DNA from 4 places in the Streptomyces sp. NPDC093111 genome. Region 1 is predicted to be linked to each of the others. Evidence: riboswitches for the same ligand, from Rfam matches in the RefSeq annotation. Region 1 holds a riboswitch; each other region holds the start of a gene.

What was found. A riboswitch is a leader RNA that binds a small molecule or an ion and turns the genes downstream of it on or off. The one in region 1 is predicted to bind cobalamin.
Region 2: it holds a riboswitch for cobalamin, as region 1 does, so the genes downstream of both, AB0Q96_RS05095 (cobalamin biosynthesis protein) here and metE (5-methyltetrahydropteroyltriglutamate--homocysteine S-methyltransferase) in region 1, are expected to answer to the same signal.
Region 3: it holds a riboswitch for cobalamin, as region 1 does, so the genes downstream of both, AB0Q96_RS27870 (ribonucleoside-diphosphate reductase subunit alpha) here and metE (5-methyltetrahydropteroyltriglutamate--homocysteine S-methyltransferase) in region 1, are expected to answer to the same signal.
Region 4: it holds a riboswitch for cobalamin, as region 1 does, so the genes downstream of both, cobN (cobaltochelatase subunit CobN) here and metE (5-methyltetrahydropteroyltriglutamate--homocysteine S-methyltransferase) in region 1, are expected to answer to the same signal.

What each region holds. Positions count from the first base shown of each region.
Region 1 covers NZ_JBFBNW010000011.1:130,843-135,606, forward strand. The annotation lists gene AB0Q96_RS20690 (LamG-like jellyroll fold domain-containing protein) at 1-1,005, shown strand, start outside; gene AB0Q96_RS20695 (alpha/beta hydrolase) at 1,103-2,752, opposite strand; cobalamin riboswitch at 2,891-3,115, shown strand; gene metE (5-methyltetrahydropteroyltriglutamate--homocysteine S-methyltransferase) at 3,279-4,764, shown strand, end outside.
Region 2 covers NZ_JBFBNW010000003.1:58,334-63,097, reverse strand. The annotation lists gene AB0Q96_RS05105 (putative cobaltochelatase) at 1-633, opposite strand, end outside; gene AB0Q96_RS05100 (cobyric acid synthase) at 701-2,209, opposite strand; gene AB0Q96_RS05095 (cobalamin biosynthesis protein) at 2,206-3,207, opposite strand; cobalamin riboswitch at 3,242-3,373, opposite strand; gene AB0Q96_RS05090 (hypothetical protein) at 3,518-3,739, opposite strand; gene AB0Q96_RS05085 (inorganic phosphate transporter) at 3,756-4,764, opposite strand, start outside.
Region 3 covers NZ_JBFBNW010000016.1:184,875-189,638, forward strand. The annotation lists gene AB0Q96_RS27870 (ribonucleoside-diphosphate reductase subunit alpha) at 1-2,002, opposite strand, end outside; cobalamin riboswitch at 2,130-2,292, opposite strand; gene AB0Q96_RS27875 (GNAT family N-acetyltransferase) at 2,314-2,829, opposite strand; gene mctP (monocarboxylate uptake permease MctP) at 2,917-4,542, opposite strand; gene AB0Q96_RS27885 (DUF3311 domain-containing protein) at 4,539-4,764, opposite strand, start outside.
Region 4 covers NZ_JBFBNW010000004.1:334,216-338,979, forward strand. The annotation lists gene cobN (cobaltochelatase subunit CobN) at 1-2,065, opposite strand, end outside; cobalamin riboswitch at 2,106-2,240, opposite strand; gene AB0Q96_RS08610 (cobalamin biosynthesis protein CobG) at 2,574-3,818, shown strand; gene AB0Q96_RS08615 (precorrin-8X methylmutase) at 3,815-4,468, shown strand; gene AB0Q96_RS08620 (precorrin-2 C(20)-methyltransferase) at 4,465-4,764, shown strand, end outside.

The DNA.
Region 1 (4,764 bases):
GGCGGGAAGCCGGCCTGGCGGCTCGACGGCAGCCCCGACGGCTTCGACGGCACGCTGACGGGCGGCGCCACCTGGGCACCCGGCGAGCACGGCGGGGCGCTGGCCCTGGACGGTTCCACCGGTGCGGCCACCGCGGCCGGGCCCGCCGTGGACACCACCCGCAGCTTCACCGTCTCCGCCTGGGCGAAGGCCAACCCGGGCGCGGGCACGTCGGTCGTGCTGTCCCAGGACGGGACGACGATCAGCGGCATGATGCTCTTCTACAACCAGGGCGACAGCAGTTGGCGCTTCGCCCTGCCGAAGGCCGACAGCGCCACCTGGAACGTCGACCAGGCCATCGCCCCCGGTGCCACGGCCGGCAGGTGGACCCATCTCACGGGCGTGTACGACGCCACCAGCGGCGCGGTCTCGCTCTACGTCGACGGCGTGAAGAAGGCCACGGCCGTCCACGCCGACGCCGACCGGTGGGCAGCCACGGGCCCGTTCGTCGTCGGCCGCGACAAGGTGAAGGGCGCCCACAACGCCTGGTTCAACGGCTCCGTGCAGCGCGTGGCGGCCTTCGGCTACCCGCTGCGCGACGACCAGATCGCCTCGTACGCCGGCCGGCTGACGGCGCCGACCGGCCGGAGCACGCAGCTGCGCGAGGTCCCGGGCGAGCCGCTGTCCCAGGGCTGCCACCAGAACGTCGACCCCTTCGGCGCCGACTACGGCACGTCGAGCACCCTCACGCCGACGCTGACGGCGACGGTCACCCACCCCGACCCGTCGAAGGAGGTGTGGGCCGAGTTCTCGATCTGGGACAACACCGACCCGACGCAGCCGCAGCCGATCACCATGGGCGCGGCCGGCTCGGCGAGCACCAAGGTCCGCGGCCAGGGCACCGTCTCCGTCCCGGTCCCCCGGCTGCTCCCGGGTCACACGTACGGCTGGCGCGTCCGCACCACCGACGGCACGACCACCTCGCCCATCTCCACGAACTGCCACTTCAGGGCCCCCGCGGCCTGAGCCCGGCCGGCGGATCGTGACGTCCTCGTCCTGACGTGCCGGTGAGGGTGGGGCCCCACCGCGCGGGGCCCCACCCGCACAGCCGTGCGGAGCGGGGTCAGAAGCGGCTCTGCCCGATCGGGAGGCGCTGCGGGAGGGTCGGCAGCGGGAGCCCGGTGGAGCGGTGGGCCTGGCCGGCCGGGGTCCGGCAGCTGAGGTCGGCGGCGGGCAGACGGCCCGTCACCAGGTAGGCCGTGGCGGTCGCGTCGGCGCAGGATCCCAGCCCGTAGACGCCGTGGCCCTGGCCGCCGAGGACGGTGACCATCCGGGCCCCCTTCATCGCCCGGCGCAGCCCCTGCCCACTGGCCAGGGGCGTCTGCGAGTCCCACTCGTTCTGCAGGACGAGGGCGCCGACGGCGTTGTTCACCTCGGTGGCGGGCTCGGCCCCGCCCCGCCAGAACGCGCACGGCTTGATGTTCGACGCGAAGTCCCCGTACAGCGGGTACCTGCGCTTGTCGCGGATCGCGTCGCGCCGGTACTGCTCCGGGTCGCGCGGCCAGGCACGGGTGTCGGCGCACACCACGGACCAGAAGGCCGCGTCCATGTTGTCCGCCGGGACGGCGGGGGCACCGGCCGGAGCGCCGGCGGGGCGGGCGCCGGCCGAGGGCGCGGGGGCGAACGGCGTGCCGTACCTCGCCGGTGCCGGAGTCCGGCCCTCGGCGGCGTCCTTGAGCCGTACGACCGCCTCGGCGGCATAGGCCACGTCGAAGAAGACGGCCCGCGCCCCGAGCCGGATGTCGTCGCCCGTCAGGCTGACGCCGTCGAGCACGATCGGCTCACGGTCCGCCCGGGCGACCAGCGCCCAGAAGGTCGCGCCGACCTCGGCCGGGGTGGCGCCGAGCCCGTACGTCGCGTTCCGCTCGGCGGCCCAGCCGGTCCAGCGGGTGAACGCCGGTTCCGCGCCCTCGGCCCATATCTGGATCATGCCGCGCCAGATCCGCTGCGGGTCGACCGCGCTGTCGAGGACGAACCGGTCGGCGCGCTTCGGGAACAACTGCGTGTAGACGGCGCCCAGATAGGTGCCGTAGGAGTAGCCGAGGTACGAGATCTTCCTCTCGCCGAGCACGGCGCGGATGACGTCCATGTCCCGGGCCGTGTCGCGGGTGGTGAGGTGCGCGAGGGCGGCGCCGTTCCGCGCCCGGCACTTCTCCGCGACGGTCCGCGCCCACTGGACGTCCTTCGTGAACGTCGCAGCCTTGTACGGGCGTTGCCAGGCCGCCTCGGCGTCGTTCAGGCCACAGCTCACCGGGCTGCTCCGGCCGACGCCCCGGGGATCGAAGCCGATCAGGTCGTACCGCTTCTTCACGTCGTCCGACAGCATCGATGCCATCCAGACCGGCATGTCGAGGCCCGATCCGCCGGGCCCGCCGGGATTCAGCAGCAGCACCCCGCGCCGGTCGCGCGCGCTCGTGGCCTTCGTCCGGGAGATCGCCAGGTCGAGCGTGCGCCCGTTCGGACGGGCGTAGTCCAGCGGCACCTTGATCGTCGCGCACTGGTACTCCGCCGGTCCTTCGGCGTCACAGCGGCTCCAGCGCGGCTTCTGGTGTCCGTAGCGCGCGAGCGGGTCGGATAAGGGGGAGGCGGCGGGCGTGGTGGCGGCGGTCCGGGAGGCCGGTCCGGCCGCCGAGGCCACCGCGGGAGTGAGGACGGGGAGGAGCGTCGCGATGGCGCCGAGGGCCACGACGGACGTCGTTCGGGTGCTTCGCACGATGATGGGGATCCTCGCGGGAGGTGGGTGTTCGGTCCCAAGAACCCTTGCTCATAGGCGACTTGCCCGAATCCCCCCGAAGTACGGCTTCGGGTCCCCCCAGAGGAGGATCCGACCCCGACGCGCGGGTCCGTGGTCTACAGTGAGCACGCAGCTGGTTCGCCCCGTCCGCCAGGCGGGATGCGTCGTAAGAGGGAACCCGGTGGGAATCCGGGACTGCCCCGCAGCGGTGAGTGGGAACGACCGCCGTCACACAGCACTGGGTCCGACGTACCGGACCTGGGAAGCGACGGCCAGTAGGTGTCTCGTTTCGACGGGACGTGCCCGCGAGTCCGAAGACCTGCCCGTTGCCCGCACGCGGACGATTCCGCGCGCGGCCATCCGGTGACCTCGAGGGCGGGTCGGCGACCATACAGGCGGACGAGCGCGCTGTGCCGCGCGCGGCCGGATCCGCCTGTCCCCGGTCTCTCTTCGCCCCTCGTCCGGTCTCCGGACCTCAGGGATCCATCTCGCGAAGGAGATCTCCGTGACCACGAAGTCCACAGCCGCGGCAGCACGGGCCACCGTGTACGGCTACCCCCGTCAGGGGCGGAACCGCGAACTCAAGAAGGCGATCGAGGGGTACTGGAAGGGCCGCGTCACCGCCGACGCCCTCCGGGACACCGCCGCCGGACTGCGCCGGACCAACTGGCTGCAACTCGCCGACGCCGGCGTCGCCGAAGTGCCGACCGGTGACTTCTCGTACTACGACCACGTCCTCGACACCACGGTGATGGTGGGCGCGATCCCGGGCCGTCACCAGGAGGCCGTGGCGGCCGACGCGACGGACGGCTACTTCGCCATGGCCCGCGGCACCCAGGACGTGGCCCCGCTGGAGATGACCAAGTGGTTCGACACCAACTACCACTACCTCGTCCCCGAACTGGGTCCTGACACGGTCTTCTCGGCGAACTCCGCCAAGCAGGTCGCCGAGCTCCGCGAGGCCCTCGCGCTGGGGCTGACCGCGCGCCCCGTGCTGGTCGGGCCGGTCACGTACCTCCTGCTGGCCAAGCCCGCCCCCGGCGTGCCGGCGGACTTCCGGCCGCTGACACTGCTGGACCGCCTGCTGCCCGTCTACGCCGAGGTCCTCGCCGACCTCCGGGCCGCGGGCGCGGAGTGGGTGCAGATCGACGAACCGGCGCTGGCGCAGGACCGCGCGCCCGCCGAACTCGGCGCCGCCGCCCGGGCCTACCGTGAGCTCGGCGCCGCCGGGGACCGGCCGAAGCTGCTCGTCGCCTCCTACTTCGACCGGCTGGGCGACGCCCTCCCGGTGCTGGCCAAGGCGCCGGTCGAAGGACTCGCGCTCGACTTCACCGGGCCGGCCGCCGCGAACCTCGAAGGACTCGCGGCCGTCGGCGGACTGCCCGGCAAGCGGCTCGTCGCCGGCGTGGTCGACGGCCGCAACGTCTGGGTCAACGACCTGAAGGGCTCCCTCACCACCCTCGGCACCCTCCTCGGGCTCGCCGGCCACGTGGACGTGTCCGCCTCCTGCTCGCTGCTCCATGTGCCGCTCGACGCCGCGGCCGAGCGGGACGTCGACCCGCGGGTCCTGAGCTGGCTCGCCTTCGCCCGGCAGAAGACGGACGAGGTCGTCGCCCTGGCCAAGGGCCTCTCCCTGGGCACCGACGCCATCGGCGACGAACTGGCCGCCAACCGGAGCGCGCGCTCCGCCCGCGCCGCCTCTCCCCTCACCCGCGATCCCGCCGTACGCGCCCGGGTCCGGGCCGTCACCGACGCGGACGGCCGCCGCTCCCGGCCCTACCCCGAGCGGGCCGCCGCCCAGCGGGCCCACCTCGGCCTGCCGCTGCTGCCGACGACCACCATCGGGTCCTTCCCGCAGACCGCCGAACTGCGCGCCGCCCGCGCGGACCTGCGCGCCCGGCGGATCGACACCGTCGCCTACGAGGAGCGCATCAAGACGGAGATCCAGGAGGTCGTCTCCTTCCAGGAGAAGACCGGACTCGACGTCCTGG
Region 2 (4,764 bases), on a different contig from region 1:
GACCCGCTGCTCGGGAACCCGGGAGGCGGCGACCTCCACGGTCAGCCCGAACCGGTCGAGCAACTGCGGCCGCAGTTCGCCCTCTTCGGGGTTCATGGTGCCGACCAGCAGGAACCGCGCGGCGTGCCGTACGGAGACGCCTTCGCGCTCGACGTGCGACTGCCCCATGGCGGCGGCGTCGAGCAGGAGGTCGATCAAGTGGTCGTGCAGGAGGTTGACCTCGTCGACGTAGAGGATCCCTCGATGCGCGGCGGCGAGCAGTCCGGGCTCGAAGGCCTTCACGCCCTCGGCGAGCGCCCGCTCGATGTCGAGGGCGCCGACGAGCCGGTCCTCGGACGCGCCGACCGGCAGCTCGACCATCCGCGCGGGCCGCGCGTCGGCCGCCCCGGCGCCGTGCGGCCCGTCCGGGCAGCCCGGGTCGGGTGCGGCCGGGTCACAGCTGAAGCGGCAGTCCGCGACGACGGCCACCGACGGCAGCAGCTCGGCGAGTGCCCGCACGGCGGTGGACTTCGCGGTGCCCTTCTCGCCGCGCACGAGGACGCCACCCACCGCCGGGCTGACCGAGTTCAGCAGCAGCGCGAGCCGCAGATCGTCCATGCCGACGACGGCGGTGAACGGATAGCGGGTGCTCATCGGGTGATCACTCCTTCGAGTCGTACGCGGGTCGGGGCGGGCGGGAAAGACGGTGCGGGCGCGGCGTTCACGGCGCCCCCGGCGGCACGAACGGCAGTCCCGTCGGGGCGCCCTCCTCGATGAGCCGCAGCAGCGCGTCCGTGTCGGCGTGCTCCTCGATCAGGTCGCCCAGCCGGTCCAGCTGCTCCTCGCGGAGCGCGCCGAACGAGGTGTCCGGGGCCGGGACGAAGCGGCGGCCGGCCGCGGCGGCGACCTCGCGCAGGAAGGCGCGGCGGAAGCCGTCGCTCTCCAGCGAGCCGTGCCAGTGGGTGCCCCAGACCGCGCCGACCCGGCAGCCGTCGAGGAAGGGCTCGCCGCCCTCGACGGTGGCGACGCCGTGGTGGATCTCGTACCCCTCGACGCGCTCGCCGAGCGCCTCGCCGACCGGCCGGGCCAGGGTCTTCTCGACCCCGAAGCGGATCCGTACGGGCAGCAGCCCGAGCCCGTCGACCACGCCGGCCCGCGACTCGACCTCGTCCTCGATCCGTTCGCCGAGCGCCTGGAAGCCGCCGCAGACGCCGAGCACCGGACGTCCCTCGGCGGCGCGCCGGGCCAGCGCGTCGGCCAGGCCGCGTTCCCGCAGCCAGGCGAGGGCCTTCACGGTGCCGCGGGTGCCGGGGACGACCACCAGGTCCGCGTCGACGAGCTCCTCGGGCCGGTCCACGAACCGGACCACCACGCCCGGCTCGGCGGCCAGCGCGTCCACGTCGGTGAAGTTGGACATCAGGGGGACGGCGCAGACGGCGACCCGCAGCACGTCGGCGCCGACCGGCGGCGCCACCACGGACTCGCGGACGGTGCCGCGCAGCGACACCCGCAGCCCGTCCTCCTCGTCGATGCCGAGCCCGTGCGCGTACGGCAGGACACCGAGGGTGCGGCGCCCGGTGAGGCCGTGGAGCATGTCGAGGCCGGGCTCCAGGAGCGTCACGTCGCCGCGGAACTTGTTCACCAGGTACCCGGCGACGAGCGCCTGGTCCTCGGGGGCGAGCAGGGCCGTCGTCCCGAAGAACTGGGCGAACACCCCGCCCCGGTCGATGTCGCCGACGACCACGACGGGCAGCCGCGCGGCCCGCGCGATGCCCATGTTCACGATGTCCGTGCGCCGCAGGTTGATCTCGGCCGGGCTGCCCGCCCCCTCGCAGATCACGGCGTCATACGTGCCCCGCAGTTCCTCCAGGCACGCCATCACGGGCTCGAAGAGCGTCGCCTGCCGTCCGCCGTGGTAGCCGCGGGCGCTCATCTCGCCGACCGGCTTCCCCATGAGGACGACCTGGCTGGAGCGGTCGGAGCCGGGCTTCAGGAGCACCGGGTTCATCAGCGCGGTGGGCTCGACGCGGGCGGCCTGCGCCTGCATGGCCTGGGCGCGGCCGATCTCGGCGCCCTCCCGGGTCACGAAGGAGTTCAGGGACATGTTCTGCCCCTTGAACGGCGCGACCTTGATCCCCTGCCGGACCAGCCAGCGGCAGATGCCGGCCGTGACGACGCTCTTGCCCGCGTCGGACGTGGTGCCGGCGACCAGCAGCCCCCCACCCCTCATGCGTTCCTCCGCTTCAGCGCGCTCGCGATCATCCGGCCGCCGACGCAGGCGGCCAGGGTCAGTCCGGTGACCCGGCGGGACAGGCGTACCGCCCGGTCGATGTCGGCGACCTCGACGGGCCGCCCCGCCCCGTTGAGGACGGGCCGGTGCTCGATCCGCCCGCCGTACGCCAGCGTCCCGCCGAGCCGTACGCCGAGCGCGCCCGCGAAGGACGCCTCCACGGGGCCCGCGTTGGGGCTGGGGTGCTGGGCCGCGTCGGCGCGCCAGGCCCGGGCGGCGCCGCCCGGGTTCCCGCCGGCGACGGTGGCGAGGACGGCGGTGAGCCGGGCGCCGGGCCAGCCGGCGAGGTCGTCGAGCCGGGCCGAGGCCCAGCCGAAGCGCCGGTACGTCGGCGACTTGTGGCCGACCATCGCGTCCAGGGTGTTGACCGCCCGGAAGCCGACCAGGCCGGGCACGCCCGCGACGGCGCCCCAGAACAGGGCGCCCACGACGGCGTCGGAGGTGTTCTCGGCGACCGACTCGACGACCGCGCGGGCCATCGCGGGACCGTCCAGGGAGTGCGGGTCGCGTCCGCACAGGTGCGGCAGGCGCTCCCGGGCGACCTCCAGGTCCCCGGCCGCGAGCGCCCCGCCGATCGCACGGGCCTCGCGGCCCAGGGTCGTGCCGCCGACGACGGCCCACACGGAGGCGGCGGTCAGGGCGACGGTGGCGGTGCGGCTGCCCCGTACCGTACGGGCGGCCAGCGCGCCGAGGGCCACGGTGGAGCCGGCGCAGACGGCGGTGTGCAGGGCGCCCCAGCCGCGGTGGTCGCGCAGCAGGCGCTTCTCGACGGCGCCGGCGGCCCGGCCGAAGGCGGCGACGGGATGGCCGCGGCGGGGGTCGCCCGCGAGCAGGTCGACGGCGAGGCCGGCGGCCGCTCCGTACGCGAAGACGGTGGTGGCACGGGTGACGCCGGAGGCGCCGGTGGTACCGGGAAGGCTGAGGCCGCGGCCGGGCATGGCGCTCTGTCCTCACTCAGGGTCCGCGCCCTGGATCGACGTGACCGGCGGCGAGAGTTCCTGACTCCCGGCCCCGGGGGGCCGGTCACAGTGGCGGGACCGCGCCGGATTCGCACCGGACTTCCTCTACTGCCGCCGTAATGGCCCCGGCAGTCCACCACGCTGCGCGAACAGCCGTCAACTCACCCTTGACCTGCGTCGGGTCACTGTGCGGAGCGCCACAGACACGAGGGCCGGGCGGCCCGCACCCGATGGTGCGGACCGCCCGGCCCTCGTGCTCGTCGCCTCGGACGACGCGCGGTGGAGCGCGTCAGATGACGATCAGGTAGATGCCGTAGGCCACGGCTGCCGCGCACAGGGCGAAGCAGGCGTAGGCGCCCGTGCGGGCCAGGCCGGCGGAGCCGCCGTTCGCGGCCGCCTCCTCCTGCTTGGAGAGGCCCATGACACCGAGGGTGAAGAGGCCCACCAGGGCGACGGTCGCCACGAGGCTGACTCCGAAGACGGAGCCGAGGGCTGCCCAGTCGATCTTCATGCTTGGTTCCAGTTCCTTAGACCGCGGCGGCGGGGGCCGGGGGAGCGGCCGGGTCCGTGGGGCCCGGGGTGGGGATGGTGGTCTTCAGGCCCGTGTCCGTGACGGCGGCGACGGAGCCGGCCGCCGGCGGCGGGGTGACGGCCGCGATGGCGGTGGTCACGACGCCCGCGGGCTCGGCGGGGGCGTCGAGGTCGTCGGCCGTGACGTTGTTGTGGTCGACCGGCTTGCGGCGGGAGAGCGACCAGATGACCCCGGAGCCGGCGACCAGGAGGACCGCGACGGCGCCGATGCCCCAGGGGCCCTGCTTGGTGAGGAACTCGGCGCCGGCGCCGACCAGGGCCGCGGCGGGCAGGGTCAGACCCCAGGCGACGAACATCCGGGTGGCGGTCGACCAGCGGACGACACCGCCCTTGCGGCCGAGGCCGGCGCCCATCACGGCACCCGAGCAGGACTGGGTGGTGGAGAGCGAGAAGCCCAGGTGCGAGGAGGCCAGGATGACCGTGGCGGCGCTGGTCTGGGCGGCGAAGCCCTGCTGCGGCTGGAGGTCGGTGAGGCCCTTGCCCATGGTGCGGATGATGCGCCAGCCGCCGAGGTAGGTGCCGAGCGCGATCGCGATGCCCGCGGCGACGATGACCCACATCGGGGGGTTGGAGCCGGGGGCGAGGACGCCGCCGGTGACCAGGGCGAGGGTGATGATGCCCATCGTCTTCTGGGCGTCGTTGGTGCCGTGGGCGAGCGAGACGAGACCGGCGGAGGCGATCTGGCCGGCCCGGTAGCCCTTGGCGGTGGCCTTCGTCCCGGTGTTCGACTTCGCGCCGAGGCGGTACGTCAGGCGGGTGGCGACCATCGCGGCCAGACCGGCGACGATCGGCGCGGCGACGGCGGGGATCAGGACCTTGGTGACGATGGTCGGGCCGTTGACCGCGCCCCAGCCCGCCGACATCACGGCGGCGCCGATCAGGCCGCCGAACAGGGCGTGGGAGGAGCTGGACGGCAGACCGAGCAGCCAGGTCAGCAGGTTCCAC
Region 3 (4,764 bases), on a different contig from region 1:
TCGAGCCGTTGGCCTCGCGCAGCGCCTCGCGGGTCTGCGCGTCCCACACGCCGAGCCGCTTCAGCTCGTCCACGAGGTACGAGTTGACCTGGAGGAACTCGCCGGACAGCGTCTCGCGCTTGAAGAGGTTGGAGACCTGCGGCTCGATGCACTCGTAGACGCCGGCGATCGAGGCGATCGTCGCGGTCGGCGCGATGGCGAGCAGGAGGCTGTTGCGCATGCCGACGGCGGCGATCCGCTCGCGCAGCGCGGCCCAGCGCTCCGGCCAGTTCAGCTCCACGTCGTAGTGGTCCGGGTGCAGGACGCCGCGGGCGGTGCGGGTCTTGTCCCAGGCGGGCAGCGGGCCGTTGCGCTCGGCGAGGTCGGCGGACGCCTCGTACGCGGCCAGCATGATCCGCTCGGCGATCCGGGTGGACAGCGCGCGGGCCTCGGCCGAGTCGAAGGGCAGCTTCAGCTGGAAGAAGACGTCCTGGAGGCCCATCGCGCCCAGGCCCACCGGACGCCAGCGGGCGTTGGAGCGCCCGGCCTGCTCGGTCGGGTAGAAGTTGATGTCGACGACCCGGTCGAGGAAGGTGACGGCGGTGCGCACGGTCTCGTCGAGCCGCGCCCAGTCGATCTCCCCGTTCCGCACGAAGGCGCCGAGGTTGACCGAACCGAGGTTGCAGACGGCCGTCTCGCCGTCGTCGGTGACCTCGATGATCTCGGTGCAGAGGTTCGAGGAGTGGACGACGGAGCCGGGCTCGGCGGTCTGGTTGGCGGTCCGGTTGGACGCGTCCTTGAAGGTCATCCAGCCGTTGCCGGTCTGCGCGAGGGTGCGCATCATCCGGCCGTACAGGTCACGGGCCGGCATGGACTTCTTGGCCAGGCCCGCGGCCTCCGCCGCCCGGTACGCGGCGTCGAACGCGTCGCCGTACAGGTCGACCAGCTCGGGCACGTCGGAGGGCGAGAACAGCGACCAGTCGGCGTCCGCGTTGACCCGGCGCATGAACTCGTCCGGGATCCAGTGCGCGAGGTTCAGGTTGTGCGTGCGGCGGGCGTCCTCGCCGGTGTTGTCGCGGAGCTCCAGGAACTCCTCGATGTCCGCGTGCCAGGTCTCCAGGTAGACCGCGGCGGCGCCCTTGCGGCGGCCGCCCTGGTTCACCGCGGCGACGGAGGCGTCCAGCGTCTTCAGGAACGGCACGATGCCGTTGGAGTGCCCGTTGGTGCCGCGGATCAGCGAACCGCGGGCGCGGATGCGGGAGTACGACAGGCCGATGCCGCCCGCGTGCTTCGACAGGCGCGCGACCTGGTGGTAGCGGTCGTAGATGGAGTCCAGCTCGTCCTGCGGGGAGTCCAGCAGGTAGCAGGAGGACATCTGCGGGTGGCGGGTGCCGGAGTTGAACAGGGTGGGGGAGGAGGGCAGGTAGTCGAGCCGGCTCATCAGCCCGTACAGCGCGGCCACCTCGTCGACGGCGCGCGCCGACTCGTCCTCGGCCAGACCGGACGCCACCCGCAGCATGAAGTGCTGCGGGGTCTCGACGACCTTGCGGGTGATCGGGTGCCGCAGCAGGTAGCGGGAGTACAGGGTGCGCAGGCCGAAGTAGCCGAAGCGGTCGTCGCCGGCCGGGTCGATCAGCGCGTCGAGGCGCGCGGTGTGCGCGGCGACGAACGCGGCCGTGCGGTCGGCGATCAGGCCCTCGCGGTGGCCGACGGCGACGGAGGCCGAGAAGGAGACGGCGCCCTGGCCGGCCGCCTCGTCGGCGATGGTGAGGGTGAGCAGCCGGGCGGCGAGCCGGGAGTACGCCGGGTCCTCGGCGATGAGTCCGGCGGCGGCCTCGGTGGCCAGCTCGCGCAGCTCCGCCTCGTCCGCGCCGGCGCTGCGGCCGCGCAGGGCGGCGGCGGCGACCTTGCCGGGGTCGGTGTCCGGGAGGTCGGCGGTGAGATCGGTCAGGACCCGCAGCAGCACGGTGCCGGGGCCGTCGGTCTCGATCGCTGCGGCCGGATCGGCGGGCGCGATGGTCACGTGGGGGCTCTCCCTCGCTCGGCGCGGAGCCAGGACGGGAGGCGGGAACGGGCGGCCGTACGCACGGCGGCGCCGCGTCCACCGGCCCACTCCGCGAGGCCCGGACGTCTGTGGCACCCGGAACGGACGGACCGGGCACGCTGTCGGCAGGTCTTCGGACTCACCCTGGGCGCGAAAGCGCGCAAAACACACCGTTGCGGGACAGTTCCGGATTTCCACCGGATTCCCCTGCGGCGACAGCGAGGACGAGCATACATGTGGGGGGCGCCGCTCACGGCACCCCCCACATGTTGTGTCGGCCGGAGCCGGGCTCAGAGCTCCAGAACGTAGGTGAAGAGCGTGAAGTCCAGCCCCGGGACGGGCTTCCAGTCCCGTTCGGGGGAGCGGACGAAGCCCAGTCGCTCATAGATGCGGTGGGCGGTGGCCATCGTCCGCTGGGTGGACAGCACGATCCGCGCGCACCCCTCGACGGCCCGCGCCCGGTCCACGCAGGCCCGCACGAGGGCCTCCCCGACGCCCCGGCCGCGCGCCGCGTGTGCGACCGCCAGCATGCGGAACTCGGCCTCGCCCTCCCGGGCGATGTCGGCCCACTCCCGGCCGCCGGCGGTGAAGGTCACCCCGCCGAGGACCGCGCCGGTCGCGTCCGTGGTGTCGACCGCCACGAGCACCTCGGCCTCGGCGTCCCGCCGGGCCACGTCCCGCAGCAGCCCCAGATACGCGTCGTCCTCGCCGAAGGTGAGGAACCCGTCGTCGAGATAGGCCCGCGCGGTGATCTCGCCGAGGGCCGCGTACTCCTCGGGCCGTACCGCCCTGATCGTGAAGTCCATGCCCGGCAGTCTGCCCCCGGCACGGCTCCGCCCGCCCCCGGATATCCGGAGGCGGGCGGGAGGCGGTGGAGCGGACGGCCGCGGGGCTCAGTGCCCGGCGGTGCCGACCTTCGGCAGCTCGGTGGCGACACCCGCGTCACCGGCGTCCGCCGTGTAGTCCCCGGGCGAGGTCTCGTCGACGCCGTCGGGCGCCTTGAGCGCCTTCAGGACGACGGTGAGGACCACGGTGACGACCAGGTTGAGCACGAAGGCGGTGAGGCCGATGTAGCCGATCTCGCCGATGCCGGGGATCTCGGCCGAGGAGCCGCCGAAGTGCTTCTGGGTGGGGCTGGCCACGCCGTACGCGGCGGCGGTGCCGTAGACCATGCCGACGGCCCAGCCGGCGAGCAGCGCCCAGCGGTGGAACCAGCGGGTGAACAGGCCGCCGACGAGGGCGGGGAAGGTCTGGAGGATCCAGATGCCGCCGAGCAGCTGGAAGTTGATGGCGACGGTCTTGTCCATGGTGAGGACGAAGACCAGCGCGCCGACCTTCACCAGCAGCGAGACCAGCTTGGAGACCTTGGTCTCCTGCTCGGGCGTCGCGTTCGGCTTGAGGAAGTCCTTGTAGATGTTCCTGGTGAACAGGTTGGCCGCGGCGATCGACATGATCGCGGCCGGGACCAGGGCGCCGATGCCGATGGCGGCGAAGGCCACGCCCGCGAACCAGGCGGGGAACATGTCCTCGAAGAGCTGCGGGATGGCGAGCTGCCCGTTGGTGACCTTCACGCCGGCGGCGATCGCCATGAAGCCGAGCAGCGCGAGCAGGCCCAGCATCAGCGAGTACAGCGGCAGGATCGTGGTGTTGCGGCGGATCACCTCGCGGCTCCTGGAGGAGAGCGTCGCGGTGATCGAGTGCGGGTACATGAAGAGCGCCAGCGCCGAGCCGAGCGCGAGGGTCGCGTACGTCCACTGGCCGGCCTCGCCGGGCACGAGCGCGCCCTTGGGCTTGCCGGTGGCCGGGTTGACCGTCTGGTACGCCTCGCCCGCCTTGGCGAAGATCTCGTCGAAGCCGCCCAGCTTGATCGGGATGTAGATGATCGCCACCGCGATGACGATGTAGATCAGGGCGTCCTTGACGAAGGCGATGAGCGCCGGGGCGCGCAGGCCGGAGGAGTAGGTGTACGCCGCGAGGACGCCGAAGGCGATGAGCAGCGGCAGGTCCTTGACGAACCAGTGGGTGTCCTCGCCGCCGCCGACGCCCATCACGTCCAGGACGGCCTGGATGCCGACGAGCTGGAGCGCGATGTACGGCATGGTGGCGAGGATGCCGGTGACGGCGACCGCCAGCGACAGGCCCTTGGAGCCGAAGCGCCCGCGGACGAAGTCGGAGGTGGTGACGTACCCGTGCTTGTGGGACACCGACCACAGGCGGGGCAGGAAGGTGAAGATCAGCGGGTAGACCAGGATCGTGTACGGCACGGCGAAGAAGCCGGCCGCGCCCGCCGCGTAGATGGCCGCCGGGACGGCGACGAAGGTGTACGCGGTGTAGAGGTCGCCGCCGAGCAGGAACCAGGTGACCCAGGTGCCGAACGAACGGCCGCCCAGGCCCCATTCGTCGAGGCTGTTCTCGTTCTCGGCCTTGCGCCACTTGGCGGCCAGGAAGCCCATGACCGTGACGGCCAGGAAGAAGAAGACGAAGACGCCGAGCGCGACGCCGTTCACGCCGTCGTTCATCGCGCGTCACCCCCCTTGCGGGCGCGCTGGTCGCGCTTCCAGAGCTGGTACGCGAGCATGGTCAGCCCGGTGGAGACGACCACCCAGAGCATCTGGTACCAGTAGAAGAACGGGATGCCGATGAAGGCGGGGTCCACCTTCGCGTACGAGCCCACCCAGAGCATCGCCACGAACGGTGCGAACAGGCAGAGCGCGATCACCACTCTCGATGGTGTGATGACC
Region 4 (4,764 bases), on a different contig from region 1:
GGTTCACCCGGGCCTCACCGGCCGGGGCGCCGCCCAGGACGTGCAGACCGTCCCGGATCTGCGCGTCCTTGACCTCGCACAGCCAGCCGTCGACGTGCAGCAGGAAGTCGTCGAAGCCGTCGTCCTCCGGGCGGTCCGCCATGCCCAGGTCGTGGTCCAGCTTCGCCGCCTGGATCAGCGTCCAGATCTGCGCGCGGATCGCCGGCAGCTTCGCCGGGTCCATGCTGCTGATCTGCGCGTACTCGTCGAGCAGCTGCTCCAGGCGCGCGATGTCGCCGTACGAGTCGGCGCGGGCCATCGGCGGCACCAGGTGGTCGACGAGCGTGGCGTGCACGCGCCGCTTGGCCTGGGTGCCCTCGCCCGGGTCGTTCACCAGGAACGGGTAGACGAGCGGCAGGTCGCCGAGCGCGGCGTCCGGGCCGCAGGCGGCGGACAGGCCGGCGTTCTTGCCGGGCAGCCACTCCAGATTGCCGTGCTTGCCCAGGTGCACCATCGCGTCCGCGCCGAAACCCCCGTCCTCGGCGCGGGCGGCGATCCAGCGGTAGGCCGCCAGGTAGTGGTGTGAGGGCGGCAGGTCCGGGTCGTGGTAGATCGCGATCGGGTTCTCTCCGAAGCCGCGCGGCGGCTGGATGAGGACCAGCAGGTTCCCGCGGCGCAGCGCGGCGAGCACGATGTCGCCCTCGGGGTTGCGGGAGCGGTCCAGGAACATCTCGCCCGGCGCCGGACCCCAGTGCTCCTCGACCCGCTCGCGCAGCTCCGCCGGGAGCTCGGCGTACCAGCGCCGGTAGTCGGCGGCCGGGATGCGGACCGGGTTGCGGGCCAGCTGCTCCTCGGTGAGCCAGTCCTGGTCGTGGCCGCCGGCCTCGATCAGGGCGTAGATCAGCTCGTCGCCGTCGCCGGAGACCAGACCGGGGATGTCCTCGACCGGGCCGAAGTCGTAGCCCTCGGCGATCAGCCGGCGCAGCAGCGCCACGGCGGAGGCCGGGGTGTCCAGGCCGACCGCGTTGCCGATGCGGGAGTGCTTCGTCGGGTACGCGGAGAGGACGAGCGCCAGCCTCTTCTCGCCGTTCGCGATGTGCCGCAGGCGGGCGTGCCGGACGGCGATGCCGGCGACGCGGGCGGAGCGCTCGGCGTCCGCCACGTACGCGGGCAGCCCGTCCTCGTCGATCTCCTTGAAGGAGAACGGGACGGTGATGAGCCGGCCGTCGAACTCCGGGACGGCGACCTGGCTGGCCGCGTCCAGCGGCGACAGGCCCTCGTCGTTCTCCTCCCACGCGGCGCGCGAGCCCGTCAGGCACAGCGCCTGGAGGATCGGCACGTCCAGGGCGGCGAGCGCGCCCGCGTCCCAGGCCTCCTCGTCGCCGCCGGCCTGCGCCTCGGCCGGCTTGGTGCCGCCCGCCGCGAGGACCGTCGTGACGATCGCGTCGGCGCCGCGCAGCTCGTCGAGGAGCTCCGGCTCCGGGGCCCGCAGGGAGGCCACGTACAGGGCCTTCGCCCGGGCGCCCTTCTGCTCGATCGCGTCGCAGAGGGTGCCCACGAAGGCGGTGTTGCCGCTCATGTGGTGGGCGCGGTAGTAGAGCACGGCGACCGTGAGGGCGCCCTCGGGCGTGGCGCCCGGGATCCGCTCCAGGGGGCCCCAGGTCGGCGCGGGGGCCGGCGGCTCGAAGCCGTGGCCTGTCAGCAGCACCGTGTCGGAGAGGAAGCGGGCCAGCTGCCCGAGGTTGCCCGGGCCGCCGTGCGCCAGGTACGCGTGCGCCTCGGTGGCCACGCCGACCGGGACGGTCGAGGTCTCCATCAGCTGCGCGTCGGGGGCCTGTTCGCCGCTCAGCACCACCACGGGCTTCCCGGCGGCCAGGACCGTGTCCAGGCCCTCGTCCCAGGACCGCAGACCGCCGAGGAGACGGACGACGACGAGCTCGACGCCGTCGAGGAGCGCGGGGAGGTCGGCCAGCGGCAGCCGGGCCGGGTTGGCGTACCGGTACTCCACCGGGCCTTCCCCGGCGGCGGCGTTCGCCGCTCGGGCACTGAGCAGGTCGGTGTCGGAGTGCGACAGCAGCAGGAGCATGGCGAGCTCAGGCCCTTCCTCGGGGTTGTCCGCGCCCCGGGTGGTCGTATGGACGGCGGGAGTTCCTGACTCACCGCCCCGAAACCTCCGGACCGGCTCACAGTGGCGGGACCGCGCCGGATTCTCACCGGGCTTCCTCCCCGGGGTCCTGGGACCCCATGCCGCTTGCATCCTAGATCGTGAGCGGGCGCGGCGGGGGAGAGCCGGGGGGTCGGGCGGATCACACCTGGGGCGGGGGGCGGCGGGGGCGGCGGTCAGGAGCGGGTCGTGGCCCGGGTCATGGCGGGTTCGGGGCCGGGTCGTGGCGGGTTCGGGCCCGAGTCGTGGCGGGTTCGGGGCCGGGTCGTGGCGGGTTCGGGCCCGAGTCGTGGCCGGACCAGGCCCCGCCCGTGGCCGCCCAGGCCCCGCCCGTTGCCCGCCCAGGCCCCGCCCGAGGCGGCCCCCGGCCCCTCCCGTGGCCGGTTCGCGGCAGGTGGGAGGGGATCGTGCCGTGGGTATGCTCGCCGCCATGTCGGCCACCCCACGTACCTCGCCCGAACCGGGCGAACCTCTCATACGGGACCGCGGCGACGCCTGTCCGGGTGCGCTGCGACTGCACGCGGCGGACGACGGGCGGCTCGCCCGACTCCGGCTGCCCGGCGGGCGTTTGACGGAGTCTCAGGTCCTCGCGTTGGCCGAGGCGGCCGAGTCCCTCGGGGACGGTGGCGTCAGCATCACCTCGCGCGGCAACGCGGAGCTGCGCGGGCTCGGCGAGGGCTGCGGCGCCGAGCTGGCCGCGCTGCTCGACCGGGCCGGGCTGCTGCCCTCGCCGCGCCACGAACGGATCCGCAACATCGTCGTCTCGCCGGCCGCCGGCCTGGACGGACTCGGCGGCGCCGAGCCGCAGTTGTGGGCGCGTGAGCTGGACGCGCTGCTGTGCGCGGAGGCGTGGACGGCGGCGCTCTCGGGACGGTTCCTGTTCGTCCTGGACGACGGGCGGGGCGACGTCGCGGGGCTCGGCGGCGATGTGACCTTGCTCGCAGAAGGGCCCCCCGGCGGCGGGGAGGTCCGCGCCCAGGTGCGCCTCGGCCCGCAGGCCGTCCGGGTCGCCGCGGCCGACGCCCCGCGCGCCGCGCTCGCCGCCGCCGACGCGTTCCTGCGGGCCGCCGAGGCCGCCGGGACCGGCGCCTGGCGGGTGCGGGAGCTGCCCGAGGGGTGCGCGCCGGACCTGGCGGCGGCCCTGGCGCGCGCCGGGCTCGCCGCGGAGCCCGTCCCCCATCCCGTACCGCCGCTGCCCCAAGGGGACCCGCCCGCCCCGGGGCCGCTGGGCGACGACGCCCGGTACGTGCTCGCGCCGCTGGGCCGGCTGACCGCCGCGCAGTTGCGGGCGCTGCTGCCGGCCCGCGAGGTGCGGTTCACGCCCTGGCGCGGCGCGGTGGTCGTCGGGCCGCCCGGCGGGCTCGCCGAGCCGGCCGCGTACGGCCTGATCACCCGGCCCGACGCCCCCGGCACCGGCGTGAGCGCCTGCACCGGGCGGCCCGGCTGCGCCAAGTCCCTCGCCGACGTGCGGCGGGACGCGGCCCTCGCCCCGCACGGACGGCTGCCCGTCCACCTCTCGGGGTGCGCCCGCCGCTGCGGGCACCCGCACGGCGCCTGGGTCGACGTCCTCGCCACCGAGGACGGCGGCTATCTGGTCGACGGCGTCCCCACCCCCCGTACCTCCCTGTCCGAAGCGGTCGCGGCGGCCCGCGGCCCGGCGACCCCCACGAGATGAGCGAGAGCAACAGGATGTTCGAGTACGAGAAGGACGGCGCGGAGATCTACCGCCGCTCCTTTGCCACGATCCGCACCGAGGCGGACCTCGCGGGCCTGCCCGCCGACGTCGCCACGGTCGCCGTACGCATGATCCACGCGTGCGGCATGACCGACCTCGTGCGGGACATCGCCCACTCCCCCGGCGTCGTGGCCTCGGCACGCGCCGCCCTGCGCGCGGGCGCCCCGATCCTGTGCGACGCCCAGATGGTCGCCAGCGGCGTCACCCGCAAGCGGCTGCCGGCCGGCAACGACGTGGTCTGCACCCTGTCCGACCCGTCGGTGCCCGCGCTCGCCGCCGAGCTGGGCACCACCAGGTCGGCCGCCGCGATGGAGCTGTGGCGGGACCGCCTGGAGGGCTCGGTCGTCGCGATCGGCAACGCGCCGACCGCTCTCTTCCACCTCCTGGAGATGATCGCGAAGGGCGCGGGCCGGCCCGCCGCCGTGCTCGGCATCCCGGTCGGCTTCATCGGCGCCGCCGAGTCCAAGGACGCGCTGGCCGCCAACGAACTCGGCCTGGAGTACCTGGTCGTACGGGGCAGGCGGGGCGGCAGCGCCATGACCGCGGCGGCGCTCAACGCCCTCGCGCACGAAGCGGAGATCCAGCAGTGACCGGAAAGCTGTACGGGGTCGGGCTCGGCCCCGGGGACCCGGACCTGATGACGGTGGCCGCGGTGAAGGCCATCGCCGGGGCCGACGTCGTCGCGTACCACTCGGCCCGGCACGGGCGGTCCATCGCCCGCTCCATCGCGGCCGAGCACCTCCGCGAGGACCAGATCGAGGAGCGGCTGATGTACCCGCTCACGGTCGAGACCACCGACCACCCGGGCGGCTACCGGGGCGCGCTCGACGACTTCTACGAGGAGGCCGCGGCCCGGCTCGCCGCCCACCTCGACGCGGGCCGCACG